Regions from separate parts of the Hydrogenophaga sp. NH-16 genome, predicted to be linked through region 2. Evidence: riboswitches for the same ligand, from Rfam matches in the RefSeq annotation. Region 2 holds a riboswitch; the other holds the start of a gene.

Region 1 (14,886 bases), 140 kb from region 2:
AGTTCGACGCGCCCACCGTTCTGGTGCTGCTCTCTCGCAAGAACGCCTGCGACAACCTGGCGCTGCGCATGTTCGCCCGCTCGCAGAATCTGAGCCCCAGCGAAGAGGCGGTGCTCCTGGCCCTGTGCCGCGGTGCCTCGATTCCCGAGATCGCGTCCGACCACAAGGTGGCCGAATCCACCGTGCGCAGCCAGATCAAGGCGCTGCGCGAAAAGACCGGCTGCGGCAGCATCCGCGCCCTGATGCAGAAGGTGCACAGCCTGCCGCCCATGGTCCCCGCCTTGCGGGTGATCTCCGCGATGCCGCACAATGCCATGGAGTTTGCCCAACCATGAGCCCGGATGTCCGCCGCCTTCCTACCTGCCAGCACAGAGCCTTCCTCCCACATCCAGGCACTGGCGGCATTGGGCGTGCAGCGGCGCTACCGCAACGGCGCGCTGCTGATCCAGGAAGGTGAGTCCGGGGACACGATCTACATCGTCCTGCAGGGGCGTCTGCGGGCCTTCCTCGGTGACGGCAACGGCAAGGAACTGACCCTGGGCTTCTACGGCCCTCTGGAATATGTGGGCGAAATGTCGCTCGACGGTGGCCCGCGCTCGGCCAACGTGGAGGCGGTCGATGCAACCACCTGTTCCGTGATCTCCCGCGCCGTGCTGCTGAACTACATTGCCCAGCACCCCGAGTTCGCACTGGAACTCATGGCCCGGCTGATCCGCCGCGCTCGGCTGGCGACCGAGAGTGCTGGCAATGTGGCCCTCATTGACGTTTATGGACGCCTGGTGCGACTGCTCAATCAGCTGGCTCAGGAGCCCGAAGTCTCTGGCGAGCGCCGGCTTGCGGAGCGCCTGACCCACCAGGAGCTGGCGCAACACCTCGCGTGTTCGCGCGAAATGGTGTCCCGCCTGCTCAAGGACCTGGAAACCGGCGGCTACATCGCCGTTCGCGAGCGCTGGATCTGGCTGCTCAAGGCCTTGCCGGCGCGCTGGTGACGACCAGAATCAGAGCCGCTTTCTGGCGATCTGGGGCGCCGCACAGCTGGTGCCATACATGCGCACCGATGAGCCGCTGCGGCTGCCAGCACCCAGCACCCCCCACAACGCTGTGCTCTCGTCGCTCACAGCCAGTTCGTCCGGCACCTTCTTCACCCCGTGGCGCTGGGGCAGGCGGCTGGCGTCCGGGTCTGGCAGCCTGGGGCTGTAGCGCGCGGCAGGATCGAAGGCGCTGCTGGCGAAGCGGACGCCGCCAACAGAGACGGATCGCTGCCCCGTTCCGATGCTGTTGAACACCCCGCTGCGCCGGATCGGCGTCGGGTTGTCGGGGTGATCGACGAAGCTGTCGACGTTGCCACTGGTGTCGTAGAACCGGTCCAGCATGGCGGACTGGCGGGCGCCGGTGTAGGTGCCCTGTGCCACGTCGTCCCGTTCCACGTAAGCATCCAGTACGACGGGGTTGAACCCGCCATTGCGTACCGTTACCTGCCAGACACCAGCCGGGGCCAGTCGGTTCTCGGGGTAGAGCGAGGCCGTCGGGCACAGGGCGAGCAGGGCGCAGGTGCCGTGCCGACCCAATGCGGTCTTTCTTGGAAACACCAGCGCCAGCTGGGGTGAGGTGGTCGAGGGCCAGCAACCCGCGTTGCCGACGGTCATGGGCCCGAGCACCTGCCCGCCGGGCAGCGTGACCTCAATGCTGATGTCCTGCAGCGCCTCCTCGGGCAGGTCAGGGTCGCCCAGCCACAACTCGAGAAAACTCTGGGTGCGGTCGTCGGGCTGGATGTGCCAGTGCAGTTCGGCGGGCGCACCCCCTGGCAGCAGCGTCTGGTTCACATGGGTGCGGTCCTGGTAGCCGTTGCCCGCGGGAATGAAGACCTGCAGCCGCTCGGGCGTGCACAGCGCCAGCAGATGATCGATGGCCGCTTCCAGCACCGAGGTGCCGTCGTGGGGGCCGGCCAGCGTGCCCCAGCTGATGTTGACCACCAGCTTGGCGTCGGCGGTCACCCGGTTCAGGATGAACATCAGAGCGTCCAGCACGCTGACGTTCATCGCCCCACCCGAGGTGTCGATGACGTTGGACCAGTCCAGCTGCACCGCGATCAGGGGCGCGCGGCTGGCCTCGTCGGGGGACGGAGTCATGTCCGGGGTGTGGGCCGCACTGCTCATGCGGGCGGTGGCCAGCCAGGGGCCGGCGGCCAGGCTGGCCACCACCGTGCCGTGATTGACCGGATGCTTCAGGTCCCAGCACTGCAGGTAGTCGTACAGGTCGTCCTCGTCCACTGCACCATTGCGCGTGAACTGGTCCATGGCTGCGCGGATGTCGGCCGCCGTCAGCTCATGGCCGTAGCCCATGACGGATGGCGTCGGGCCGGCACGCCGCGGGTCCAGGCGGCTGCGCAGGTGGCGGCCCATGCCCGGTCCGTGCGGGCCGTCGAATTCGTCCTGGCGCCAGAAGTGGCGCACCCTCGGCTGTCCGTCGGGTTTCAGAAAGGCGGCGTTGGCCATTGCAAGACCGCCGTCGATGATGCCGATCACCTTTCCTCCGACGCGATCCGGACATGGGGGCACTGCGTCGCCTGGCAAGGCCGGGTCGGTCAGCGGCCCGGTGTGCTCCTCTACGGGAAGGCCGAGCTCGTAGCGCCGAACGATGTCGGCCAGGTCTGAGCGCTTGCGCATCTCTTTGAAAAAGCCTTTGCGTGCGCGTGCCGTGCAGAAACGAAGCCCGGGCAGCAGCAGGTAGGCCTTGGGCACCTGCAGCCACTTGATGTCGGACGCCTGCAGCAGGTCCTGGATGCCGAAACCGGAGTGGAGTTCGATGATGATCGGCAGCCACCTGGGCTGGGCCGCCAGGCCTTCGCCCAGCCGGTAGCCTTCAAAATGGTCAGCTTCCGCCCACGCGAGGTAGGGGTCGGCGCCCTCGATGCTGCCGGGCAGAGACCAGTCTGTGCCGGTGACCTCGCCTTTGGGCAGCGGCTGCCAGGGCTGGGGAGCGCGCGCCCCGCTCATGACCACTCCTTCAGGGCCTCCTGCCACAGCCAGCCCAGGGCATCGGCCTGGGGCAGCGGGATCGCCGGACCACCCACGCTGTAGGCGCCCGCGTCCATGGGATCGCTGAGCTTGAAGTCCTTGGGAGCGCCATCCACCTCGACGAACTTGTCGCTGTCGAAGCCTCGCAGTCGAACGCTGCCACCGGTGGCGCGGGCGACGAAGAACTCGCCGAGGCTGGTGCCCAACAGACGGCCGACGGCGCTGTCCACCGGGTAGTGCACCCCGGCCACGGTGCGGTTGACCGCGATGCGCGCCGCCAGGCGCTGCAGTTGCGTCCGGCTGTTCTGACCATCGTTCTTGCCCGGGCGGGTCTGGTCCATGAACGACTCCAGCAGGGTGGCCACCGCGAACGCTTCTGTCGAATGGCCGCTGGGCCAGCTGCCGTGCCCCGGGGTGGGGATCATGGGCTGGATCTGTGGGGACAACTCCACCGGCCGCAGTGTTGCAAAGATGTGCTTGAGGCGCATCTCGACATGCACGCACAGTCCGAGCGCGATCTCGATCAGCTGCAGCGTCTTCTTGTGCCGGTGGGCCGTCAGCCCCAGCACGGCGGACCAGTAGCCGACCGGGGCGGTGAGCTGGTCCAGCACCTCGGCGGCCCGGTCACCGCGCAGGTCTGCGTAGGCCGCAACCAGATCCAGCTGCTGCTTGAGCAGGTTCTTGGAGGGCCCCTGCAGCTGCACCAGCGTCCGGTTCTTGATCGTGGTCGCGCCGAGGTTGGCGAACTTCAGGTCGGCCTGCTTCGTGCTCGCCGAGGCGGCGATGGAAAGACCTTCGACCAGTTCTTCGAAGCAGGTGGTCATCCGCGGACCATCGGCCCAGAGACGCAGGTTCTGGTCCTGGTTGAAGCCGGGAATGGTGGGGTGGAGCACCGCGCCGGCGAACGGTCCGGCGATGGCGGCGCGGCTGATGGTCAATGCATCGGCAGAGACCACGCCTACCCCGGAGACTCCTGCACTGACTCCTGCACTGACCCCGGCACTTACACCTGCACTCACTCCTGCACTCATGTCATCTCCTCATTGGTTCGATTCAGTTTTTGGGTAGGCCCAGCGACTCGAGAACGCGCGCCGTGCGTTGTCGCAGCGGGCTGAGACTTCCGGAAGACAGATACTGGGTCACCGTAAGGTCCGGTTGCTGTGATCGAAGCAGAGCAAACGTCTCTTTTGCTTCCTCAGTCTGTCCGGATTCGAACTGCGCGGTCAGCAGGATCCTCAGATTGGGCAGGTGATACCGGTTTTTGTTGAGCGAGGAGCGGCTGTAGTGGATGGCCTGATTCAAGTCGCTGGTGGATAGGTGGCAGCCGGCCAGCATCATTTCGAAGTAGTACTTCTGCGGATCAAGCGGCGACAGTCGCAGTGCGTTTTCAGCCTGTGTGACGGATTCCTTGGGGGTGCCCCACATGGTGGACCAGACGCTTCGGTAGAGCCATGCCATCGGGTCGTTGGGGTTCGCGTGCGTGGCCTCCAGCAGAAGATGGTTCGATCCATCGACGTCATTGCCCAGATGGCACATCGCGTGCCCCTTGACCGCGAGCGCAAGTCCGCTGTCGGGCACCAGGTCCAGTGCGCGGTCGGCAATGTCGATCGCACGCTGGAACGACGCATGCGGGTCTGCAGCCATGCCCTGCACCACCTGCATGATGTGCCACTTGGCCAGCCATGCCCAGGGAGCCACCGAGCGCTTGTGACGGTCCACCAGGGCCTCCAGCAGCTGCTGGCTGCGCTCCAGATCCCGGCGGGTGGATCGGTGCATCAGGTTGATGGCACCCAGCATCAGGGCACTGCTGTCCAGCCGGGGCAGGGCTTGCGTGAGGGTGCGTTGCACTTCCGAGTGCAGCAGCTGGTCGGCGCAGGTGGACGCCAGCGAGTTGATCAGCTCGCTTTCCTGCTGCACCACGTCCATCACGTCGCCGGTGAGCCGGTCGGCCCAGATCACCTCGTTGTGCCGGGTGTCGCTCAACTGCGCGGTCACCAGCACACGGTCGCCCAGCGAGACGTAGCTGCCGGACAGAACGAAGTGGGCGTCCAGCTGCTGGCTTGCGGTCTGGTTGACATCGTCCCGGCCTCTGAGCACGGCGGTTGACAGCCGCGAGATGACGCGCAGGTGCTGGCTGCGCGAGAGGAGGACGATGACACCGTCAGCCAGCAGGTCGCCGATCACAAAGTGTTCGGGGGCATTGCTCCGCGACAGGAAAGGCAACACGGCAATGGTGGCCCGGAAGTCCTCCGGTCTGGCGGCAGGGGCGGGCGGTTTGAGGGTGACACCTGTTCCTGAGGGCGGGGAGAGCGTCCAGGTCCTGACGGGCTCCGGCCAGTGCTTGAGGTAGCACTCCCCCATGTCTTCCATGTCACCATCGACGCCGTCCACCAGGGTGTCGTGCACATTGGCCGTGATGACAGTTTCCCCGGGGCCTGCGAGCCCCGCCACGCGGGCGGCCAGGTTGACTCCATGGCCGAACACGTCGTGGTCGTCGATGTACAGGTGGGTGGCGTTCAGCCCTGCGCGGAGCCAGAACTTGCTGTCGTCATCGCGCCCGCGATTGGCGTCGTCGAAATAGCGGTGCAGGCGCAGGGTGGCCTTGACAGCCTGAGACGGTTCGTCGAACTCCACCAGGATGCCGTCGCCCAGGCTTTTGACCAGGCGACCGCCATGTCTTGGCAGAACCTCTTCACGGGCGTGCTGGAGAAACCCGCGCCACTGGTGGACCACGGACGCTTCGTTCGATGCCATCAGCCTCACGGATTCCACCAGGTCCATCACCAGCACCACCTTGTTCTGCATCAGCGGCAGAGGCGGCACCTCATGAGACGGAGCCGAATCGCCGTGAGAGCCCATGGTGCTGGGGTGCGGCTGGCTTGTCATACCTCGAAAAGGGGAAGTGCTGTTTCAGTTTCTCACATCTGAAAGGGCCGGGTACGGACCGGCCAGGGTCAAAAAAAAGAGCCGGCAGCGCCGGCTCTCCGTGCAAGGAGCACCTGGGCCCCTTTGCGTCCTGATCACTTCAGGTGTTCGTTGATCATCTTGGTCATTTCGAACATCGAGGCCTGGGCCTTCTTGAAGATCTCCTTCAGCTTGGCGTCAGCGTTGATCATGCGCTTGTTGACAGCGTCCTGCAGCTTGTTCTTCTTGATGTATTCCCAGACCTTCTTGGTCACTTCCGTGCGGGGCAGCGGGCTGTTGCCAACGATGGCGGCCAGTGCGGCGCTGGGGGTCATGGCCTTCATGAAGGCTGCGTTGGGGGTGCGCTTCTTGGCTGGTGCGGCCTTCTTTGCAGGAGCGGCGGCCTTCTTCGCGGGTGCAGCCTTCTTTGCAGGAGCGGCGGCCTTCTTCGCAGGAGCGGCGGCCTTCTTCGCGGGTGCAGCCTTCTTTGCAGGAGCGGCGGCCTTCTTGGCCGGAGCGGCCTTCTTCGCAGGAGCTTTCTTTGCAGTTGCCATGTTGAGGATTCCTTCTAGAAGTGGTTTGACGCCAGAGGAGAACGCGCTCTCTCACTGGTGACTCGCATGCTAATGGAGATGCATGGTCCTTCCAAGGTGGAGGTGCGGTATTTTTGTGCTGCGCAAGAGGGAAAATGGGGTTTTTTGGCCCCGAAAACAACACTGCGCCCGGTATTGCATGCCGCACCCCAACCAGCGACAAAGAGCGTGCTCCAATTTCGGCTCCGAAAAACCTGTTTTCGAGAGTGGCTCACCATGACTTCTTCCATCGATTTTTCGACCTGCGATCTGTGCGACGAACACAAGGGCGACGTCAGCGGCGCCTTCCGTGTGCTGCCGCCGGTGTTCCGTGACTTTGGTGCCCATCGCCGCTTCGCCGGACCGGTCGTGACCGTGCAGTGCCTGGATGACAACAGCCAGGTGAAGGCCCTCGTCGAAGGACCGGGAGATGGGCGTGTGCTGGTGGTCGACGGCGGGGCTTCGCTGCGGCGCGCCTTGCTGGGCGGCAACCTGGGTGCCGCCGCCGCGCGCAACGGGTGGACCGGCGTGGTGGTGGACGGGTGCGTCCGCGACGTGGCCGAACTGGCGGTGTGCGAGACCGGCATTCGCGCGCTGGCCTCGATGCCGCTGCCGACCGAGCGGCGCAACCAGGGGCTGCGCGACGTGGCGGTGAAGATTCAGGGCGTCACCGTGCGTCCGGGTGAATGGCTGTACGCCGACGAGGATGGCACCGTGATTGCCGACCGGCCATTGCACCGTGGCGTCTGACGGGCTTCAGGCCGTCAGACCCTTGTAGAGCATGTACGCCGAGAGCACGTAGAGAATCAGCGCGAAGGCCCGCTTGAGCGACTTCACCGGCAGCGCGTGTGCGGCCTTCACACCGAGCGGCGCCATCAGCACGCTGGTCATGGCGATCACCGTTAGTGCCGGCAGGTACACGTAGCCCAGCGAACCCGCCGGAAGGTCGGCCACACCCTGGCCCGAGATGACGTACCCGGCGGCGTTCGCCAGTGCGATGGGAAAACCGAGCGCTGCGCTGGTGGCAACGGCATTGTGGATGGCAACGTTGCACCAGGTCATGAACGGGACGCTGACGAAGCCGCCCCCGGCACCCACCAGTCCCGACAGAAAACCGATCACCCCCCCGGCACCCAGCTGGCCGGCCGTTCCCGGCAAGGTGCGCGAGGCCTGCGGCTTCTTGTCCAGCAGCATCTGGGTGGCGGAGAAGCCCACAAACAGCGCGAACAGCAAGGCCAGAGCCCCGCCCTTGAGGACCGCAAAGACCCCGAGGCTCGCGACCGCGGCACCGATAACGATGCCCGGTGCGAGACGCCGCACGATGTCCCACCGCACGGCGCCGCGCTTGTGGTGCGCGCGAACGCTGGAGATCGAGGTGAAGATGATGGTGGCCATGGAGGTGGCGATGGCCATCTTCACCGCCAGGCCGGGCGCGACGCCACGGTGGGCGAGGATGGCGCTGATGAACGGCACCATGATCATGCCGCCGCCGATGCCCAGCAGGCCGGCCAGAAACCCGGTGAACACCCCCAGAAGGGCCAGTTCGACGATCAGCAGGGGTTCAAGGCTCATGGGCGGAAATCCGGAGGGCAGAAAAGAGTGCGGCCCCAGGAAACATCCGTGGGGCCGCAGCGAAGGGAATTAGGTGTCTGCAAGTGCCACCGGACCGTCATCCTGAACCGGGGGTTCAGGTGGGCGAGGGCAACGGGGCTTCGGGTTCATCTGACGCGAGACGCTCACACCAGCCACGTTATGTACCAAGCCCGGGCTCATGGAGCATTGGTTCAAGGAAATATAAAGCCCGGCACGCACTGCAGACAGGGCAAATTGTAGGGGCTGGCGGCCCTATGGATGGGCTCGCCCGTCGGAAAAGTTGAGGGCCGGTTCCTGATTCAGATCAACTGGCCGTCACTGCCCAGCGCCTGGTCGAGGCGCCGCACCAGTTCCTCCGCGCGCGCCAGCGCAGCAGCGTCGGGCAACTCGCCCTGGGGATTGGAGCCCGGCAAGGGTGTCGGCTCTGGAGGGAGAAAGGACGAGGAAGAAAACCCCTCGGCTTCCTTCTGGGACAGTTCGAACGCCAGGTTGAGGGATGCGAGCACGGCGATGCGGTCGCGGGCCTTGACCTTGCCGGCGTCCCGGATGCGGCACATGGCGGTGTCCACACGCTCCACGGCGTCCAGCAGAGATTGCTCGCCCCCCGCCGGACAGGCCAGCAGATAGCTCTGGCCCATGATCTGAACCTCGATCTGCTTGGAGGCCGGCTTGTTCATTCGGAGTCCTTGTGGGAGGGGGGCTCGATTCCAACCGGCAACCGGTCCAGCAGCGCGTCGATGCGGGAACGCGCAGCGTTCAGACGCGACTTGATGGAGTCACGTTCTGCCTTGAGCGAGGCCACCTGCTCCATCAGCAGGGCGTTGGTGCGCTGCAGTTCTTCATGGCGAAGGAGCAGGCGTTCCACGCGCTCGGCGATCAGGTCAATTTGCTTGGGATCGGCCATGGTGACAACTGGTAAGACACTCATTGTAGGGTTGCCGCAAGGAGCACGGGCTTACAATGGATTCCGTTGGTGCTCGCGGTGTGGTTCACATGCTGCAGTTCAACGGGAAGCAGGAGGGGAAGTCCACGCCGACCGACCTAACCTGCGCTGCCCCCGCAACGGTAAGCAGACGGGATCCGGGCTTTCGCCCGGTCCCTGCCTTCACCCCACAGCCACTGGACAACCGGTTTCGACCGGCGCTCCGGGAAGGCGGTGGAGGTCGTTCTGCCAGCCCGGATACCGGCCAACACGGTGGTGACGTGTCCTGAACCAGGTCCGTTGCCGTGACGCCCATGCGCTGTCGGGGAAGACGGCGAGGGCAACCATCGTTTGTTTTCATTCATGTCTTTCCGTTCTGCTCCGGTGCGCCTGGTCGCGCTGCCCATGGCATGCGCCATCGCTTTTCCTGTTCTCGCACAGTCCTCCCTGCCTACCGTCGTGGTGTCTGCGACCCGGTCCGAGCTGCCCATCACAGATGTGGTGGCGGACGTGACCCTGGTCGACCGCGGCGCCATTGACCGCCTGGGTGCCGCGTCGGTCTCCGACGTGCTGGAGCGTCTGCCGGGCATGACCGTCAACCGCAACGGCGGTCCCGCGTCCACCACGGGTGTGTATGTGCGAGGCGCCGAGGGCCGCTTCACGGCGGTGTTCGTCGACGGCGTGCGCATCGACTCCCAATCCACGGGCGGGGCCACCTGGAATGCGATCCCGTTGTCCCAGGTAGACCGCATCGAGGTGCTGCGCGGGCCGGCGGCTGCGGTGTATGGCTCGGATGCGATGGCTGGTGTCGTGCAGATCTTCACGCGGCACGGGGAGAAGGGTTTCTTCCCTTCGCTGCGCATCGGCGTGGGGTCGAACAGCACCTACGAACTGAACGCCGCGCTGCGCGGTGGCGATGGTGTGGTCGACTACGCCTTCGGTCTGGGCACCGAACGCAGCGATGGCTTCAACGCCAAGCCCTCCGGCAACCCCGACCGCGACGGGTATCGCAACGAGTCGTTCTCAGGTCGCCTGGGATGGAAGCTTTCCGAGGGGCAGAAGCTGGAGGCCACGCTGCTGGACAACCGCCAGAAGGCCGGCTACGACGGTTACATGCCGGGGCAGGACGACCAGGCCAGGCAGCGCCTGCAGACTGTGGGCGTGAACTGGAACAGCCGCTGGAGCGAGGTGTGGAGCACCCGCGTGGGGGTCAGCCGCGGAACCGACCGCTACGAGACTGCCCCCTCGACCTACCTGACGGACACCACGGTGGACAGCTGGCTGCTGCGCAACGAGATGCGCGTGGGGCCGGGCCAGCTCACGGTGGACCTGGAGCGGCGGAAGGACCAGCTGGAAAATGCCAGCACCACGCCGGTCGACACCGAGCGGCACCAGAATGCCCTCGCTCTGGGGTACGGCCTGCATGCCGGCGACCACACGCTGCAGCTCAATGCCCGGCGCGACGACGACAGCGAGTTTGGCGCCCACACCACCGGCTCTCTGGCCTACGGCTACGCGTTGTCCAAGACCTTGCAGCTCACCGGCTCGGTGGGAACGGCCTTCCGTGCCCCCACGCTGTTCCAGCGCTTCAGCATCTACGGCACGCCCGACCTCAAGGCCGAAACCGCGCGCAACATGGAAGCGGGGCTGCGCTGGCAGGAGGCTGCGAGCCGCGCCTCCGTGGTGGTCTACCGCAACCGCGTCAAAGACCTGATCGACTACCTGGCCGGTCCGGGCAGTTGTGTCAACGGCGTGGGCGATTTCGCCGGCTGCTACGGCAACACCGGCCGCGCCACCTACACCGGCGTGACGCTGGCCGGCGGCACGACGCTCGGCGAAGTGGCCCTGGGCGCTTCGCTGGACCTGATGCGTCCGAAGAACGCCGAAACAGGCAAGCTGCTGGCGCGCCGTGCCGAAACGCAGGCCACGCTGACCGCAGACACGCCCGTGGGCAGCTGGCGCCTGGGCGCAGAGGTGCAGCACCTGGGCAAGCGCTACGACGACGAAGCCAACACCAAGCCCTTGGCGGCCCACACGTTGCTGAACCTCACGGCCAGCACCGACATCGCCCGCGACTGGCGGCTGCTGGCGCGTGTGGACAACGCTACCGACAAGGACTACGAGTCGGTGCTGGGCTATGCCACGGCGGGCCGCAGCTTCTACCTGGGCCTGAGCTGGTCGCCCCGTTGAGTGCCGGTGCGATGACGACCGCCCGCTGTCCCGCCCTGCTGATCGCCGCGCCGGCCTCCGGTCAGGGCAAGACCACGGTCACGGCCGCGCTGGCGCGGTTGCACGCGCGGGCCGGGCGGCGGGTGCGGGTGTTCAAGTGTGGGCCGGACTTTCTGGACCCGCATTGGCACCAGCTGGCCAGCGGCCACCCGGTGCACAACCTGGACCTCTGGCTCAACGGCGAGGCCGACCTGCGTGCCCGGCTGCACGAGGCCGCGGCGAACAGCGACCTGATCCTGATCGAAGGGGTGATGGGGCTGTTCGATGGCGATCCGAGTGCGGCCGATCTGGCGGTGAAGCTGGGCATTCCGGTGCTGGCGGTGATCGACGCCGGCTCCATGGCCGGCACCTTCGGGGCGCTGGTGCACGGCCTGCGGCACTACCGACCGGGCCTGCCCTGGGCCGGGGTGCTGGCCAACCGCATGGCCAGTGAGGGCCACGAGAAGATGCTGCAGGCCTCGGTGCGCGGCGATGACCTGGGCGCGGCGCCGGGCGGCATCGACGCCGGCTGGCTGGGTGGGTTGCGGCGCGACGCGGGCATTTCGCTGCCCGAGCGTCATCTCGGCCTGACCGTGGCGTCCGAACTTCCTGACGCGATGGCGCGGCTGGACGCGCTGGCCGACGCCATGGCAGCCACCCCGCTGGGCCAGCTCGATGTGGCCGGCTGGCAGCGCTGGGCCGTGCCCTTTGACGCGCAAGCCGAGTGTCCGGTGGCGCCGCTGCTGCGCGGGCGCACCGTGGCCGTGGCGCGCGACGCGGCCTTCTGTTTCACCTACCCGGCCAACCTCGACACGCTGCGCGCGCTGGGGGCCAACGTGGTGTTCTTCTCGCCGGTGGCCGACGAGGCGGTGCCCGACTGCGACGCGGTCTGGCTGCCCGGCGGCTACCCCGAACTGCACGCCGACGCGCTGGGGAAGGGCACGCGTTGCCGCGCCGCGCTGGCCGCGCATGTCGCCGCCGGCAAGCCGGTCTGGGCCGAGTGCGGCGGCATGATGCCGCTGTTCGAGGGGCTGACGCTGGCCGATGGCTCGCGGGTGCCGATGTGGGGCCTTCTGCCTGGCGAGGTGGCGATGCAGCCGCGCCTGGCCGCCCTCGGCCCGCAGCGCTGGGACACGGCGCTCGGCGAGCTGCGGGGGCACACCTTCCACTACTCGCTGACCACGTCGCCGCTGGCGCCCGTGGCCCACACCGTGCCGGGCGGCAGGTTCGGTCGACCCGAGGCCGTGTACGGCCAGGGCCCGGTGCGTGCGAGCTATTTCCACGCATGGTTTGCTTCCAACCCCGAGGCCACGGCACAACTGTTTCTGGCGGAGACCGCATGAAGACCGTGCTGCCCGGACCGCAACGCATCGTCTGCCTGACCGAAGAGACGACCGAGTGGCTGTACCTGCTGGGGCAGGAGGCGCGCGTCGTCGGCATCAGCGGCTACACCGTGCGGCCGCGCCGGGCGCGCGACGAGAAGCCCAAGGTCAGTGCCTTCCTCAACGCCAAGATCGACAAGATCCTCGAACTGCGGCCCGACTGCGTGTTCGGTTTCTCCGACCTGCAGGCCGACATCGCCGCTGCGCTGATCCGCGCTGGCGTGCAGGTGACGGTGTTCAACCAGCGCAGCGTGGACGAAATTTTTTCGATGCTGTTCCAGGTCGCCGCCATGGTGGGCTGCGCCGACGAAGGTCTGGCGCGGATAGCGGCCATGCGTCAGCGGCTGGACATGATCCTTGCCGAAGTCGCTGCGTTGGTCGCCTCTGGCAAGCGCCGGCCACGCGTGTTCTTCGAAGAGTGGGACGAGCCGCACATCAGCGGCATCCGCTGGGTGTCGGAGCTGCTGGGCATTGCTGGTGGCGACGACGTGTTCCCCGAACTGGCGGTGCAGTCGCTGGGCAAGCACCGCATCATCGCGGACGGCATGGAGATCGTGGCGCGCGCGCCGGACATCGTGATCGGCTCCTGGTGCGGCAAGAAGTTCCGCGCCGAGAAGGTGGCCGCACGCCCCGGCTGGCAGAACGTGCCCGCGGTGAAGAACGGCCAGCTGTTCGAGATCAAGTCGGCCGACATCCTGCAGCCCGGCCCGGCGGCGCTGACCGACGGGGTGGAGCAGATGCACCGCATCGTCAAGGCCTGGATGGTGGCCCATGGTTGACGTGGCGCGCAGCACGTTCATCCTCGGCGGCCAGCGCAGCGGCAAGTCGCGCCGCGCCGAGACGCTCGCGCGGCAGTGGCTGGACGTGTCGCCCGCGCACCGCGCGGTGATGATCGCCACCGGCCAGGCTTGGGACGATGAGATGCGCGAGCGCATCGAACGCCACAAGGCCGACCGAGCGCTGCGCGTGCCGGGCATGGCGACGGTGGAGGAGCCGCTGGCGCTGGCCGAGGCGTTGACGCGGCACAGCGACGCGAACACGCTCATTGTGGTCGACTGCCTGACGCTGTGGCTGACGAACCTGACGATGCCGGCCGACCCGGCGCAGGCGCTCCCCGAAGCGGCCGTGATCGCGGCGGGCGAAGACCTGTGTGCGGCCATTGCCGCGGCGCCCGGGCCGCTGGTGCTGGTGGGCAACGAGATCGGGCTGGGAGTCATTCCGATGGGGCGCGAGGTACGCGCATTTGTGGACGCGCTGGGCCGGCTGAACCAGCAGGTGGCCGCGGCCTGCGAGCGCGTGACGCTCATGGCGGCAGGGCTGCCGCTGACTTTGAAGGACAGGACATGAACCGGATGCGCAACGCATGGCTCGCGCTGCTGGGGGCCTTGATGGTCTTGATCAGCGGCACCGCACAGGCGGCCCTGCAGATCACCGACGACAACGGCGTGGTGGTGACTTTCGAGCGCTCGCCGCAGCGCATCGTGAGCCTGCTGCCCTCGCTGGCCGAGACCGTGTGCGAGCTGGGCCAGTGCCAGCGCCTGGTGGGCGTGGACCGCTATTCCACCTACCCGGCCAGCCTGACGAAGCTGCCCCAGGTGGGCGGCGGGCTGGACCCGAACATCGAGATGATCGTGGCGCTGCGGCCCGACGCGGTGCTGATGGCCACCTCGTCCCGCGCCGGGGATCGCCTGCGCGCGCTGGGCATCAAGGTGGTGGCCCTGGAGCCCAAGACCCACGCCGACGTACAGCGGGTGATGCTCAAGATCGGTCAGCTGCTGGAGGTGCCCGACCCGCAGCGCATCTGGCGCGCCATCGATGCCGCGGTGATGGCGGCGGCCCAGTCGCTGCCGGCCGGTGCGCGCGGCATGCGGGTGTATTTCGAGGTCAACCCCGGGCCGTACGCGGCGGGCGAGGGCTCGTTCATCGGCGAGACACTCACCCGTTTGGGCGCCAGGAACATCGTGCCGGCCTCGCTCGGTCCGTTCCCCAAGCTCAACCCCGAGTACATCGTGCGCGCCGACCCGGACCTGATCATGATCGGCCAGCGCAGCGTGGACGGCATGGCCCAGCGCCCGGGTTGGATGAGCATGCGCGCGATGCGCGAGCAGCGCCTGTGCGTGTTCACCACCGACGAGTCCGACACCCTGGTGCGCCCCGGGCCGCGCATGGCCGAGGGCGCCCGCCTGATGGCGCGTTGCCTGGCCGACAAGGCGGCGAAGAAAGCGGGGGCGCGTTCGTGAACGCTCGCCGGGCGTCCTGGCTGGTGGCGGCCCTTCTGCTGGCGGCTG
Region 2 (14,886 bases):
GCAGGACTTCCAGGCGCTTGTCGGCGGGGGCGTGGCCCAGGGCTTCGGAGAGTGAGGCGTGAGGGGCGGTGGCGGTCATCGCTGAATTGTTCCATGCAGCGGTGTCGCGGGAGGGCTGGGGGCCTGAGTCTGGTCAAGGCAGTCTGCTGTCACCCGTGGCGTCCGACTCAATGACCGCTGATACAGCAGTGCAACGCTTGCCTTGGCTGGCGCAAATGTGTCCGAATCCTCAAATTGCCTTCTGCACCCTGCAGGATCGATCAGCTCCAAGGAGCGTCAGCGCCCATGCCGCCCATTCAGACACGCGCATTTCCTTCATATGACGGACTCAGTCGCACCGTTTCGCCAACAATGAGCAAGCCCGGTCGTGGACCATACGGAGGAGCGATCTCGACCAGCAGGCGCAAAGGGTGGGCCAGTACACGCTGTGTAGGTCGGGTACCGTCTTGGACGATGGCCGCAGGTGTGTCGGGCGGTAGTCCATGGGCAATCAAGGCCTGGGCGATCTGCGCCAGTCGCTGAACGCCCATGTAGAACACCAGAGTCTGCCCCGCGCGCGCCAGAGCCTGCCAGTCGTGGCTGGCCTGGGCGTCCGCCAGATGGCCCGGCAGAAACACGCAGCTGGCCGCCAGGTGGCGGTGTGTCAGCGGAATGCCCGCGGCGGCCGAACAGCCGCTGGCCGCCGTCACACCGGGCACCACCTCGAACGCAATGCCGGCCGCCTGTAGCGCCAGCACTTCCTCGCCACCGCGTCCGAACACGAAGGGGTCGCCGCCCTTGAGGCGGACGACGCGCAGGCCCTGGCGCGCATGCGCCACCAGCAGCGCATGGATCTCCTCCTGAGGGACGGCGTGGTGTCCCAGGGCCTTGCCGACGTACACCCGCCGGGCGGTGGCCGGGATCAGCGCCAGCACATCCTCGGCGATCAGCCGGTCGTGCACCACCACCTGGGCCTGTTGCAGTCGGTTCAGCGCGCGCAGCGTCATCAGGTCGGCCGGTCCCGGCCCGGCACCAACGATGCAGACCGAGCCAGCGGCCGGTGTCTCACTCGCCATCGATGACCCCCGGTCCCTGGTGGAATACCAGATCGGCGACCACCTCTCCGCCCACGAGGTGCTGCCCGATGATGCGGTCCATGTGGTCGGGGGTCACGCCGTGGTACCAGGTGCCGTCGGGTTGCACGCACAAGATGGGGCCGCCCTTGCAAGCCGCAAAACAGCTCACGCGGCTGCGCTTGACGCGCAGCGCGCCCTCGTGCAGCCCGGCGGCCTTGAACTTCTCGCCCAGGCTGTCGAACAGCGCTTGCGATGCGCCGTCCTGCGTGCAGCGTGCGCCGGTGCAGACCAGCAGGTGCCGTCGGTAGTCGCCGATGCGGGGCTTTTCCGTGGTGCTCATTGTTCTGCTTCCTCGGTGCCGGCGTCGGCTGCTTCGGGCGCGTCGGGTGCCGCCAGCACCTGCGCTATGTAGTCGGCAGGCAGGCTGTGGCGGCTGGCGAGTTCGACCAGGCCCGCGCCTGCCGCCTGCTCGGCCCGCAGCCCCTCGATCCAGCCCAGCAGGCCGCTGGAGAGCGATCGGCCTGCCTTCTCGCCTTCGCGGGTCTCGAAGCCCTGGTCCACGTCGTACTTGTTGGCGTAGCCGCGCGGCGTGACCATCAGCCCCGAGCGCAGGAAGGTGCTGCTGTTGCCGATCAGCACGGTGCTGAGCATGCCGATCTCCTGGTCGGCCATCTGGTCCAGGGTGGTGTGCACGATGTGCTGGCGCCGCCGGTAGGCGCTCTTGACGATCGCCACCGGCGTGTCCGCCCGGCGGTGGCGCAGGAAGAGGCGCTGCGCTTCGACGATCTGGCGCGTGCGGCGGCCGCTCTTGGGGTTGTAGAGCGCTACCACGAAGTCGGCGGCGGCGGCGGCGTCCAGGCGCCGCGCGATCACCGGCCAGGGTGTCAGCAGGTCGGACAGCGAGATGGAGCAGAAGTCGTGCGTCAGCGGCGCGCCGACCAGGGCCGCGCAGGCGTTGATGGCCGACGCGCCGGGCACGATCTCCACCGCCACGTGGTCCTCCGGCGTCCAGCCGGCCTGGAACAGCACCTCGTAGGTCGGGCCGGCCATGCCGTAGACGCCGGCGTCGCCCGAGGAGATCAGCGCCACCTTCTTGCCGGCGCGGGCCGCGGCCAGCGCTTGAACGGCGCGGTCCAGCTCTTCGGTCATGCCCTTGCGCACGACTTCCTTGCCGTCCAGCAGGTCGGCCACCAGCTTGATGTAGGTGACATAGCCCACCACCACGTCGGCCTCGGCGATGGCGGCGCGCGCGCGGGCGGTCATGTGGTCGGTGTGGCCGGGGCCGATGCCCACCAGGCTGATGCGGCCGCTGGTGCCGGTGGTGCCCGCGTTGTGCGGGGTGGTGACGGGGGTGTCGGTGGTCATGTCGTTCCTTGGGACGGGCGGGGGTTCAATGGCAAGGCCGCGGTCAGCCATGCAGCGGTTGTTCGGTGATGGCGCTGGTGTCGGTGTTCCAGGACGGGGCCCAGGTGTTCTCGGTGAACAAGGCCGGAACCGGACGCGCCTGGCGCCACTGTTGCTGGATGAGCAGGGGTGTTTCGTAGAAGCGATCCACCGGACCGATGCACAGCAGGCCCAGCGGCACGGCGCCCGCGGGGAGCGCCAGCAGCGTGTGCAGGTCGCCGGGTTCGAACAGCGACACCCATCCGAGACCCAGGTGTTCGGCGCGCGCGGCCAGCCAGAGGTTCTGCACGGCGGCGCCTGCCGAGCACCACGCCATTTCGCTCGCCAGCGTGCGGCGACCGAACAGCGTGCCGTCGTCTGGCGCCAGCACCAGCGCCCACAGTTCAGCGCACTCGCGCACCCCTTCCACCTTCAGCGCCAGGAACTCGGCCGCGCGCGATCCCATGGCCTGGGCGGTGCGCATCCGCTCCGCGTCCACGGCGGCGGCCAGCCGGTCGCGCAACGCCGGGGCGGTGATGCGCAGCACCCGCAGGGGCTGCATCAGCCCCACCGACGGCGCGGCGAGCAGCGCCGACTGCAGGCGCGCCCTGACGTCGTCGGCGATTTGCGTACCGGCGCTGAAGTGGCGCATGTCGCGCCGCACCTGCATCAGCGACTGCACCGCCTCGCGCTCGGCGACCGTGAAGCGGCGGTTGGGGTCGGTGCTGGCGACGCAAGGCGGGATGGCCGTTCGGGGCATCACGCGCGCCACGGACACGGTGGCATGGCGCCCATCGTCGCCGCGCAGCCGGTGCTTCTCGACGCACAGGGCGGCGGCCTCGGTGGTGCCCGCGGCCAGCAGCGCCGCGGCTTCGGAGACCGAGGGGGTGCCGGTGTGGCGGCGCACGGTTTCGGACGGGTTCGGCACCGCGACCTCGGCCAGTTGTGCGGCGGGGTAGAACCGCAGCGGCCAGCCCTGCTGCGCCGCCAGGGCCAGCAGCGCGGGCTCGTCGGCCTTGAGCGTGATGCTGCCCAGGCCCGCCACCTGCCGGCGGTCCAGGCCGGCCACGGCCAAGGCCTCGTCGACCGCGCGCTCCAGCGTGGCCAGCGGGGTGCCGCGGTCGCAGCCGATGCCCAGGGCCACTTTCATGCCGCGGCCTCGGTGGTGGTGGTGCTGGTGCCCACGGGCTGTGGCGGGCGGTACACCACCAGCCGTTCGTTCAGGGTCTGCCACAGCGCGTCGTCCACCGGGCGGTGGGTGATCCACAGCACCGCGCGGTAGCGGGCCAGGTCCACGTCCTCCAGCCGCGTGTGGCGGTGGATGTTCGGCGGCAGCGGGGTGGGGCGGGTCCACCAGTGCGGGCTGCCGGCCTCCTGCACCAGGGCGACCGGTTCTTCGTTGACCACGGCGGCGGACACCCGGGTGATGTTGATCTTGGGGGCCTCGACACGCCAGCCCAGCTCGCGGCCCAGGATGTCCACGGGAATGGTCTTGCCCACGTCCGACGCGGTGGTGAGCACCGCCGTGGCGCCCAGCAGCGCGGCCACGGTCTCGGCCATGGCGTTGGCGCCGCCCACGTGGCCCGAGAGCACGGGAATGACGAACTGGCCGGCGTCATCCACCACCAGCACGCCGGGGTCCTCGTCCTTGCTCTTCAGGTGCGACGCGATCAGGCGCACCACGGCGCCCAGCGAGACGAAGAACACGATCTGGTCGAAGGCCTGGAAGAGCGACCCGATCTGGTCCTTGAACGCACCCTCGTAGGCCTGCACCGGGTTGGACAGGCCCTGGGTGGCGTCGGTGAACTTGGCCGTGACACAGAGCGACGCCTGCGGCAACTGCCGCGCCAGCGTGGCCGCCTGGGCAACGCCGTGCTTGGTGATGGCGACCAGGCAGACGCGGGGAGGTGCGTTGGTGATGTCCGGGTTCATGGGGCGGTCTCCAGTGGTGGCGGACCGCTCTTTTTCAGGCAGCCCTTGATGCGCTCGCCGCGCACGCGGCGGGGATTCTTCACGATCAGCAGCGAGAGGTAGCTGACCTTGCTGCCGCGCAGCGTGAGCAGTTCGGGGCCGGACAGCCGGCGCTCGTCCAGCGCGCCCACACGCTCCACGAAATGCGCGCCGCCCAGCAGGTCGCGCGCCTGCAGCCAGTCCAGCAGGTCCTCGATCAGCGGCTTGATCTTCATCAGCACGAGGGTGTCGAAGTCGGGCAGCAGCCGGTCAACCGCGCCCACGCCGTAGGCGGCCGGCACGATGGCCACGGTGTCGTCCTGTTCGGCAAAGGGTTCGCCGACGTCGGCGCAGGCGGCGGTGAAGGAGTTGACGCCGGCGATCACTTCAACGGACACGCGCTGGTCCAGCCCACGCAGGGTGCGCGCCAGGTGGCCGAAGGTGGCGTAGGTGGACGCATCGCCTTCCACCAGGAACAGCACGTCGCGCCCGGCCTGCAGCCAGGGCAGCACGGTCTGCGCGGCCTTCAGCCAGGCGCGCGCCAGCTTCTCGCCGTCGTGGGTCATGGGAAACAGCAGCGGCGTGTGGGTCTCGGGCAGCGGCAGCCCGGCGCGCATCACGATGTCCAGCGCATAGCTGGGCGTCTTGCCGCTGCGCACCGGGTAGACCCAGATGGCGTCGCGGCGCTCCAGCGCGGCCCAGGCCGCGCGGGTGACCAGGCCGGGGTCGCCCGGGCCCAGCGAGATGCCGTGCAGCGTGCCCATGCGCGGAGCGGTGGCGGGCGCGACGTCAGCCATGCGCCGTCTCCTCCGCCGCCACCACCGGCCCGTGTTCGCCGTGGACCATGGGACCCACGCCGGCGCACACCAGCCACACAGGGTTCTCGGCGGCCATGCGGTGCATGTGCAGGATGGGGCGGCTGCGCGCGGCCTGCAGCTGCAGCACGTCCCAGTCGGCGTTCAGCTGCTGCAGGGCCTGGGTGGCGGTGGCCAGATTCTCCAGCGTCACGAAGTTCATCACCAGCCGGCCGCCGGGCCGCAGGCGCCGCAGCACCTGGCCGATCAGTCCGGCCAGCTCGCCACCCGAGCCACCGACGAACACCGCATCGGGGTCGGGCCAGGCCTCCAGGCCCTCGGGCGCCTTGCCATGCTGCAAGGTGTAGTTGCTGACGCCGAAGGCCGCGTGGTTGCGCCGGGCGATGGCGTGGTCGGCCTCGTTCTTCTCGATGGCGAACACATGGCCCTGCGGGCACAGGCGGGCGGCCTCCAGCCCCACCGAGCCGCTGCCGGCACCGATGTCCCAGACCACGCTGTCGGCGCGCAGCTGCAGCCGCGCCAGACTGACGGCGCGCACCTCCTGCTTGGTGATCAGGCCCTTCTCGGGCTGGCGCTGTTCGAAGGCACTGTCCACCAGACCGAAGCGCACCGGCTGTGGCCGCGGCCGGGTGCGCCACAGCAGCACCACGTTCAGCTCGGCAAAGCGCATCCGGGCCGCGTCGGCGGGGCTGAGCTGCGCATGCACCTGTTCGTTGGCCTGCAGCAGGTTTTCGGCCACGGCCATGTGGAAGTCGCTGCCCAGGCCTTCGGCCAGCAGCAGGCGGGCGATGCGGTCGGGGCTGTTCGCCGGACTGGTCAGCAGCAGCAGGCGCTGCTCGGCGCGCAGGGCCTGGGCCAGCGCGTACAGGCCGTGTGTGGGCGGGGCGCCGCGCTGCCACTCGCCGGCATCGGCGGCGTGCACAGAGACGATGCGCGCATCCTGCCAGGCCAGACCGACGCGGGCGCAGGCCAGTTGCAGAGTGGACAGGTTGGGCAGGATCTCCAGCGCGTCCAGGCACAGGTGCTGGGCCAGGTAAGGCGCGATGCCGTGGCACAGCGGGTCGCCTGTGGCCAGCACCACGCAGGCCTGGTGGGCCTCGCGCGCGGCGCGCACCCAGCCGGGCACCGCCTTCAGCTGGCCTGTCAGGTCGTGGGTGACGGCGCCGGGTTTGAGCGCGTGCCGCAGCAGCGCCAGCGTGCGCGCGCCGCCGATCACCACGTCGGCCGTGCGCAGGTGGGCCAGTGCGGTGGCGCCGAGGCTGGCCACGCCGTCGTCGAGCACGCCGATCACGCGGCAGCGGTTGGGATCGTGGGAGGGAAGATCGTTCATTCGGTGTCGAAGTCGGAGTGGTGGGTGTGGCCGATGCCGGTGCGCCCGGCCGTGGCGGGGCGGGGTCGCGCCTCGGCGGGGGCCGAACGCACGTCGGCCACCGGCTGGCCGCTGAAGTCGCACACCAGCACGCGCAGCGCAAAGGCGTGGCCGTAGCGTTCGGGGGCGGTCAGGGTGTCGATGGCGCGCTGCGCCAGCGCTTCGTGAAAGGCCGGGCCCAGGCCGCGCTCGACCATCAGCTCGGCGCCGAAGCGCGCGGTTTCGGCGGCGGCGATGGCGGCGCAGTCCTCGGCCGTGGCGCCGATCTGGCGGGCGATCTCGGCCACCAGGTCGGTGTCCACCATGTTGCGGTTGGCGTGGGTGATGGTCTCGCCCTGGGCGATCTTGGTCAGCTTGCCCACCATCACGCCCAGCACCACCTCGGGCAGGCCCTGGGCCACCACCTCGTCGAGCGCGTAGCGCAGGAAGTCGCCCATCTGCACGAAGCAGGCGGCGGGCAGGCCGGGCCGCTCTGCGCGCAGCGTCTGCATGGCGAAGGTCTCGGTGCGGCCGCCGGTGGTCAGCGCCACCACGCCGTGGTCCAGTGTGGCCGCCACCTGGATGCCCTGCACCACGCTGGCCCGCCAGGCGGCGGTGGAATAGGGTTTGACGATGCCGGTGGTGCCCAGGATGCTGATGCCGCCCAGGATGCCCAGCCGCGCGTTGGTGGTCTTCTTCGCCATCTCCTGGCCGCCGGGCACGCTCACGGTGACCTCCAGCCCGTGCTGTGTGAGCAGCCTCGGCGCGGCCTCGCGCAGGTTGTCGGCGATGTTCTGGCGCGGCACCGGATTGATGGCCGGACCGCCCACCGCCAGCCCGAGGCCAGGCAGAGTCACCGTGCCCACGCCGTCGCCGGCCACGAAGCTGATCTCGCCCGCGCGGCCGGGCAGCAGGCACAGGTCCACCGTGAGGTGGGCGCCGTCGGTGCAGTCCGGGTCGTCGCCCGCGAACTTCACCACCATGGCGTGGGCGCTGTGCGCATCGCAGCGTCCGTCGTGCACGGCAAAACGCACGCGCTGGCCGTTGGGCAGCAGGCTCTCCATGGCATCGGGGACCGCACCGGTTTCCAGTCCCTGCGCGGCGGCCCGGGCGGCCGCGGCCGCACAGGCGCCGGTGGTGAAGCCGGTGCGGGTGCCGCGCGGGGTGGTGCTGTCCATTCAGGCGCCCTCGGTGCGTTGCTGCGCCTCGGCCAGCGCCAGCAGCGCGTGCAGGGCGGCGACCACCAGGGTAGAGCCGCCCTTGCGGCCGCGGATGACGATCCAGGGCACGTCGGCGATCTGCGCCATCAGGTCTTTCGACTCTGCGGCCGACACGAAGCCCACCGGCATGCCGACCACCAGGGCGGGGCGCACACCGTCTTCCACGATCAGCCGCACCAGCTCGATCAGCGCGGTGGGCGCGTTGCCGATGCCGACGATGGCGCCCTGCAGCAGGCCCAGGCGGTGCGCCTTGCGCATGGCCTGCACGGCGCGGGTGGTGTTCTGTGCCTGCGCCTGCGCAATCACGTCGGCATCGCTGATGAACTGGTGCGTGGCCATGCCGAAGTGCGCCAGGCGCGGCCGGGACAGGCCCGAGCAGATCATCTCCACGTCGGCCACCACGGGCGTGCCACCACGCAGCACCGCGGCCATGCCCGCCTGCACCGCGTCGGGGTGGAAGGCGGTCAGGCCGTTGAACTCGAAGTCGGCGTTGGCGTGGATCATGCGGCGCACGATGGGCCACTGCCCGGCCGTGTAGGCGTGCGGGCCGGCCTCGGCGTCGATGATGGCGAAGCTGTCGTGCTCGATCGCCTGGCCGGCGGCGGTGAGCTGCTCGGTGACGGTGTTGACGGTGCTCATGCAGGTTGCACCTGTGCGGTGTGCGGATGCACATGCACGGCGGCGTGCGTGTGCTCGTGCGAGTGCCCATGGCCCAGGTCGTGCGCGATCTCGCGGTAGCTGCAGCCGTCGCAGGGCATCCGGCTGTCGGGCACGCCGGCCAGCAGGTCGTGCACGCGCTGCTCCACCAGTTCGAAGATCTCCTTCTCGAAACCGAAGTGCGTGCCGCAGGCAAAACGGATCTGCGGGTACTGCGCGCGCAGGTGGTCCACCTGGCGGTGGATGCGCTGCATCAGCGTGCCGGTGTAGAGGTAGTAGGGCAGCACCACCACCTGCCGCAGACCGATCAGCGCCTGGCGCTGCACCACGCGCTCCAGCCGCGGCCAGGTGATGCCGGTGAAGGCCAGGTCCACCAGCTCGTGGTCGCTGTCCTCCTGCAGCCAGCGCGCCATCTTGGCCATGTCGCCGTTGGCACCGCGGTCCGACGAGCCCCGGCCCAGCAGCACCACACCGGTGGTGGTGGGGTCGGGCATGTCCAGCATGGCCATGGCCTGGCGCAGGCGGCGCTTGAGGATGGCGAGGATGGGGTCGCAGGCGCTCAGGTGCGGGCCGTAGAGGAACTCGGTGCCGGGCGCGTGTGCGCGGGCGTGTTCGATGGCTTCGGGAATTTCCATCTTGGCATGGCCGGCGGCGTTCAGGATCAGCGGCAGCACCAGCACGCGGCGCGACGACTGCGCCGCGGCCAGCAGGCCGTCGTGCAGCGAGGGCGCGGCGAATTCGATGAAGCAGACCTCGATGCGCCAGGCCGGTTGGCGGGCGCGCCACTGGTCGACGAAGTCGCGGATTTCCTGGTTGCCGGAGTCCTCGCGCGAGCCGTGGCCCACCAGCAGGATCGTGGTGTCGTTCATGTCGTGGCTTTCCTGAAGCGGTGTGTGAAGCCCGGGTCGTAGAGCCGGGACCTGGTCAGCTCGGGCCAGTGGCGCGCGCCCAGCGTGGGGCTGGCGATCACCATGGCCTGGCTGACGATGCCGGCGTCGCGGCACTGTTGTTTGATGGTGGCCAGCGTGCCGCGCACGATGCGCTCCTCGCCGGGCCAGCTGGCCTTGTGCACCACCAGCACCGGCGCGTCGTCGGGCCAGCCGGCCTGGCGCAGACCGGCCTCCACCTTGTGCAGCAGCGTGATGGACAGGAAGATGCACAAGGTCGTGCGGTGCGCCGCGAGCGCCGCCAGGTCCTCGCCGTCGGGCATGGGCGTGCGCCCCTCCACCCGCGTGAAGATGGTGGTCTGCGTGACCTCGGGCAAGGTGAAGCTCTCGACCGCCGCCGCCGCCGAGGCCATGGCCGAGGACACGCCCGGCACCACCGCCACCGGCGCACCGGCCGCATCCAGCGGCTGCACCAGTTCGATCAGCGTACCGTAGAGGGCCGGGTCGCCGGTCTGCAGGCGCACCACGGTGTCGCAGCGCGCGGCGTTCGCAATCAGCCAGGCGGACATCTGCTCCAGCGTCATGTCCTTGCTGTCAGCGATGACGCAGCCCGGCGGTGCCCAGCGGGTGGCCGCCTCGTTCACCAGCGACCCGGCGAACAGGATGGCCCCTGCGCGCGCGATCAGGTCGCGCCCCTTGACAGTGACCAGGTCCGGATCGCCCGGACCCGCCCCCACAAACCAGACCGTTCCGAGGCCCATGGTGTGCCCCCGGTCAGGCGGCCTGGTGCAGACGGCGCTCCACCACCGCGCTGCCCTGCAGGCCACGCAGCGTCTTGGCCAGTGCGAGCACGGCCAGGTCGATCAGCGGCTCGGCCAGCACCACGCTCATGTAGGCGGCGCCGAAGCTGCCGATGCTCACCAGGTTCTCGGCGCCCAGGCCACGCCCGTACAGCGCCCAGAAGCCCACCCACAGCACGATGCCGCCCTGGTAAGCCAGGGACAGCTTCAGGGCCTGGCCGTAGCGCAGATCCACATAGGCCATCTGGTCGGGAATGACGCGCCGAGCCAGCGCTGCGGTGGCGAACAGCGGCACCAGCAGCGTGGTCAGGTTCATGCCGTACTGCGGCAGGTCAAAAGGTGCAAAGAACAGGCCCTGGATCAGCAGGCCGCCCGCCAGCCCGATGGCCGCGGGCGCCGCGCCGAACAGCAGCATCAGCGTGGTGCCCAGGATCAGGTGCACCTCGGACACGCCCACCGGGTGGTGCGGCAGCACCTCGAAAAAGCAGAACACCAGCGCCGTCGCCAGCAGGGCCCGCAGCAGCAGGGCTGCCGCGCCATCTGTTTTGAGCATGTCGGCAGACAGCTTGAGCGTGTAGCCGCCACAGGCGGCCGCTGTGGCGTAGCTCAGTGCGAGCTTGGCCCCGTCCACCAGACCTGGTTCGATGTGCATGAAGTGACTCCTTGGGTTGGGTGCGTTGGACACAACGCGGTTGAAAAGGCGGCAAAGACCCAAGGGGAAAGCGAGCACAGGTTCCAGCGGCGAACGGACAGCCCCCTGCGAGCGCAGGCGCAGGCGCAGGCGCTGGCACAGACTCGCAAAGCAATGCGAAGGGACGACATGAGGACACCGGCGAAGACCCCTCACCGCCTTCCCCGACGGTGTTTGGGTAATGCGGCTGCGCCTGGGGCACAGCCTCCTTGTTGGCCGGTATCCGGGCTGACAGAACGTTTCCCAAAGCCTTCCCGGTGTGACCCAGTGGCGAAATTTTGAGAAATGGGGGCCTTGGCAATGCCTTGGTCCACCCGTCTGCTTACCGTTGCGGGGGCAGCGCAGGTTAGGTTCGTCCGTGTGGGACTCGCCCTCCTGCTTCCCGTTAAACTGCAATGCCTGAACAGCATCACGAGCACCAACAGCTTTTTATTCTATACCCCGAAAAACAGCTCGAGGCCTTTTGAGGGGCGACGTTGCAATCTCAGATCCCGTGCATCGGGACATAGCGCACCTGAGAGCCATTCGTCGTGGCTGACATGGGCACTCTGAATTCCAATGCTGCGATCTTGAAGCAAGGGTGCTGGGTGAGTACTGTTTCGCGGCTGAACGGAACCCTCGGGATCAGTGCCTTCACACAGGTGGGCGCAACTTGTTGGTTGCCGACGCATCGCAAGGTGAATCTCGTCTTTGGACCAGGACCGCTGAAGGTATTTGAATGACCGCCTCGTCTACCAAAGCAGTCCTGGAGCGGATACCCCCGAACCACGGCAATCGCTGCTTTGCCGCCAATGACACGGCGGCCTTGCTCCTCAGCCACCGCCCTGGAAACCTCTGACGCTACCCCGCTGCGACCGCCGCGCCTCCCGCAGCATGAACAGGTAAAGCCCCTCCACCTTCTCCCGCGCCCATGGCGTCTTGCGCAGGAACGTCAGGCTGGACTTGACGCTCGGGTCGATCGCGAAGCAGCGGATGGGGATGCGCCGCGCAAGCTCGTCCCAACCGTAGTGCGCCTCCAGTGCGCGGACCATGGCCTCGAGGGTCACGCCGTGGAGGAGGTTGCGGGGCTGTTCGGCCGGCGGTGGTGCGTCTGTCATGCCGCAATTCTGCCCGGCTGGCCACGCGCTACACTCGCTATTCCATTTTGGGATAACGACCCCCGCCACCTTTCCGCTTCACACCGAGGTGCCCATGCGTCTGCTGCTGTCTTCCCTTTCCGCCCTCCTGTGGGTCGCGTTCACGCACACCGCCGCCCACGCCGCCGAAGCCCAGGTGGCGGTGGCGGCCAACTTTGCGGAGCCGATGAAGGCGATTGCCGCCGTGCTGCAGAAGACCAGCGGCCACACGCTGAAGATTTCCACCGGTGCGTCGGGCGCGTTCTACACGCAGATCAAAAACGGCGCGCCGTTCGACGTCTTCCTCTCGGCCGACAACGAGCGCCCCGAGATGCTGGAGAAGGACGGCCTGGCGCAGCCGGGCACGCGCTTCACCTACGCCACCGGCAAGCTGGTGCTGTGGTCGGTCAGGCCCGGCCGGGTGGACGGCCAGGGCGCGGTGCTCAAGGCGGCCGACCTGGGCAAGGTGGCTTTCGCCAACCCCAAGACCGCGCCCTACGGCGCCGCCGCGCTGCAGGTGCTGGACAAGCTGGGCCTGAAGGACGCGCTGGCGCCGAAGCTGGTGCAGGGCGAGAGCATCGGCCAGACCTTCAACTTCGTGAAAACCGGCAATGCGGACGTCGGCTTTGTGGCGATGTCGCAGGTGCTCGAAGGCGGCCAACTCAAGGAAGGGTCGATGTGGGTGATTCCGCAGACCCAATACGACGCCATCCGGCAGGACGCGGTGTTGCTCAAGCGGGGAGCGAACAACGAGGCTGCGAAAGAGCTGTTCAAGCTGCTGCAGAGCCCGAACATCAAGGACCTGATCCGCAGTTACGGCTACGACCTCTGACATGTTCCTCACCCCGGACAACCTCCAGGCGCTCTGGCTGACCTTCAAAGTCGCTGCGCTGACCACGCTGATCCTGTTGCTGCTGGGCACGCCGCTGGCGTGGTGGCTGGCGCGCTCGCGCAGCTGGGTGGCCAGGCCCGTGGGCGCGCTGGTGGCGCTGCCGCTGGTGCTGCCGCCGTCGGTGCTCGGGTTCTATCTGCTGGTGGGGCTGGGGCCGAACGGGCCCATCGGCGCATGGATGGTGTCCCTGGGTCTGCCCACCCTGCCCTTCACCTTCGCCGGGCTGGTGGTGGCCTCGGTGTTCTATTCGCTGCCGTTCATGGTGCAGCCCATCCTGAACAGCATGCAGGCGCTGGGCGAGCGGCCGCTGGAGGCGGCGGCCACGCTGCGCGCCTCGCCGCTGGACCGCTTCTTTCATGTGGTGCTGCCGCTGTGCAAACCGGGCCTGGTGACGGGCTGCATCATGAGCTTCGCGCACACGGTGGGCGAGTTCGGCGTGGTGCTGATGGTGGGCGGCAACATCCCGGGCGTCACGCGGGTGGTGTCGGTGCAGATCTTCGACCACGTCGAGGCACTGGAATACGCCGACGCCCACCGGCTGGCGGCGGTGATGCTGGTGTTCGCGTTCGTGGCGCTGATGACGCTGCAGGTCTACAACGCGCGGCAGGCGCGCCGGGTGCGCACCTCATGAGCAAGACCACACTGACCCTGAACGCCCGCCTGGACCGGGGCGACTTCGCGCTGGACGTGCGGCTGGCCCTGCCGGGCCACGGCATCACCGCGCTGTTCGGCCCCTCGGGCAGTGGCAAGACCACCTGCCTGCGCGTGCTCGCCGGGCTGGAACGCCAGGCCACCGGCGCGGTGGTGGTGGACGGCCAGACCTGGCAGGACAGCGCGCGCGGTGTGTTCCTGCCCACGCACCAGCGCGCACTGGGCTATGTGTTCCAGGAGGCCAGCCTGTTCGACCACCTGACGGTGGAGGGCAACCTGCGCTTCGGCTTCGACCGCACACCGGCCGCGCAGCGCCGGCACGACTGGCGCCACGGGCTGGAGCTGCTGGGCATCGGCCACCTGCTGCAGCGCCGGCCGCACGAGCTCTCGGGCGGCGAGCGCCAGCGCGTGGCCATTGCCCGCGCGCTGGCCACCAGCCCGCAGCTGCTGCTGATGGACGAGCCGCTGGCCGCCCTGGACACGGCGCGCAAGGCCGAGATCCTGCCCTGGCTGGAGCAGCTGCACGAGGCGCTGGACGTGCCGGTGGTCTATGTGACCCATTCGCTGGACGAGGTGGCGCGGCTGGCCGACCACGTGGTGTTGCTCGAAGAGGGCCGGGTGCTGGCCGACGGCCCGCTGGCCCAGATGCTCGCGCGCAGCAACCTGCCGCTCGCGCGCGGTGACAGTGCGGTCTCGGTGCTGCAGGGCCACTGCAGCGGCTACTCGCCGGCCGACCAGCTCGCGGTCTACGACATCGACGGTGGGCAATTGCTGCTGCCGCAGTCGCGCCAGGGCGTGCCACAGCCTGGCACGCGCGCGCGCCTGCACATTCAGGCGCGGGATGTGAGCCTGTCGCTGGTGATGCCTGCGCAGACCAGCGTGCTCAACGTGCTGCCGGCGGTGGTGGACAGCCTGACGGACAACGCCCCGGCGCAGGTGGTGGTGAGCCTGCGCCTGGGCGCCGACGGCCAGGGCGCCACCCTGCTCTCGCGCATCAGCAGCCTGTCGGCCCGGCGCCTGGCGCTGGCGCCGGGTCAGCTGGTCTACGCCCAGATCAAGGGCGTGGCGATGGTGCGCTGAGGCGCACCGTCATTTCGTGGCGTTCGGAAAGAATAGCTGCTCGCCGCCGATCTTGTAGTCGGCAATCGCCTTCTGGCCGGCCGGGCCGGTCACCCAGTCGACGAACTTCTGGCCCTCGGCCGTCTTCACCTGCGGGTGCTTGGCGGCGCTCACCAGCATCACGCCGTACTGGTTGAACAGGCGCTTGTCGCCTTCCACCAGCACCGCGAGGTCGGCGCGGTTCTTGAAGTTGAGCCAGGTGCCGCGGTCGGCCAGCACGTAAGCGCCGCTGCTCGCGCCGATGTTCAGCGCCGGGCCCATGCCACAGCCGCATTCCTTGTAGCCGCTGCCCTTGTTGGCATC

What was found. Region 2 has a riboswitch for cobalamin ahead of DD542_RS16215 (energy-coupling factor ABC transporter permease). Riboswitches for the same ligand answer to the same signal wherever they lie in the genome.
Region 1: linked by a shared signal. The riboswitch ahead of DD542_RS15565 (TonB-dependent receptor) and the one ahead of DD542_RS16215 (energy-coupling factor ABC transporter permease) in region 2 are both predicted to bind cobalamin.

What each region holds. Positions count from the first base shown of each region.
Region 1 is NZ_CP029344.1:3,221,138-3,236,023, forward strand. It holds gene DD542_RS15515 (LuxR C-terminal-related transcriptional regulator) at 1-335, shown strand, start outside; gene DD542_RS15520 (cyclic nucleotide-binding domain-containing protein) at 342-989, shown strand; gene DD542_RS15525 (hypothetical protein) at 999-2,996, opposite strand; gene DD542_RS15530 (phosphatase PAP2 family protein) at 2,993-3,973, opposite strand; gene DD542_RS15535 (adenylate/guanylate cyclase domain-containing protein) at 4,071-5,876, opposite strand; gene DD542_RS15540 (SWIB/MDM2 domain-containing protein) at 6,038-6,475, opposite strand; gene rraA (ribonuclease E activity regulator RraA) at 6,731-7,243, shown strand; gene DD542_RS15550 (sulfite exporter TauE/SafE family protein) at 7,250-8,065, opposite strand; gene DD542_RS15555 (cell division protein ZapA) at 8,386-8,763, opposite strand; gene DD542_RS15560 (hypothetical protein) at 8,760-8,990, opposite strand; cobalamin riboswitch at 9,041-9,293, shown strand; gene DD542_RS15565 (TonB-dependent receptor) at 9,372-11,198, shown strand; gene DD542_RS15570 (cobyrinate a,c-diamide synthase) at 11,210-12,559, shown strand; gene DD542_RS15575 (cobalamin-binding protein) at 12,556-13,377, shown strand; gene cobU (bifunctional adenosylcobinamide kinase/adenosylcobinamide-phosphate guanylyltransferase) at 13,370-13,945, shown strand; gene DD542_RS15585 (helical backbone metal receptor) at 13,942-14,838, shown strand; gene DD542_RS15590 (iron ABC transporter permease) at 14,835-14,886, shown strand, end outside.
Region 2 is NZ_CP029344.1:3,365,648-3,380,533, reverse strand. It holds gene DD542_RS16275 (TOBE domain-containing protein) at 1-79, opposite strand, end outside; gene cobA (uroporphyrinogen-III C-methyltransferase) at 297-1,055, opposite strand; gene DD542_RS16265 (NAD(P)H-dependent oxidoreductase subunit E) at 1,045-1,395, opposite strand; gene cobJ (precorrin-3B C(17)-methyltransferase) at 1,392-2,420, opposite strand; gene bluB (5,6-dimethylbenzimidazole synthase) at 2,464-3,588, opposite strand; gene DD542_RS16250 (cobalamin biosynthesis central domain-containing protein) at 3,585-4,370, opposite strand; gene cobI (precorrin-2 C(20)-methyltransferase) at 4,367-5,185, opposite strand; gene cbiE (precorrin-6y C5,15-methyltransferase (decarboxylating) subunit CbiE) at 5,178-6,533, opposite strand; gene DD542_RS16235 (cobalt-precorrin-5B (C(1))-methyltransferase) at 6,530-7,729, opposite strand; gene DD542_RS16230 (precorrin-8X methylmutase) at 7,730-8,410, opposite strand; gene DD542_RS16225 (sirohydrochlorin chelatase) at 8,407-9,297, opposite strand; gene cobM (precorrin-4 C(11)-methyltransferase) at 9,294-10,076, opposite strand; gene DD542_RS16215 (energy-coupling factor ABC transporter permease) at 10,090-10,767, opposite strand; cobalamin riboswitch at 11,003-11,244, opposite strand; gene DD542_RS16210 (VF530 family protein) at 11,619-11,903, opposite strand; gene modA (molybdate ABC transporter substrate-binding protein) at 11,998-12,753, shown strand; gene modB (molybdate ABC transporter permease subunit) at 12,755-13,444, shown strand; gene modC (molybdenum ABC transporter ATP-binding protein) at 13,441-14,544, shown strand; gene DD542_RS16190 (extracellular solute-binding protein) at 14,554-14,886, opposite strand, start outside.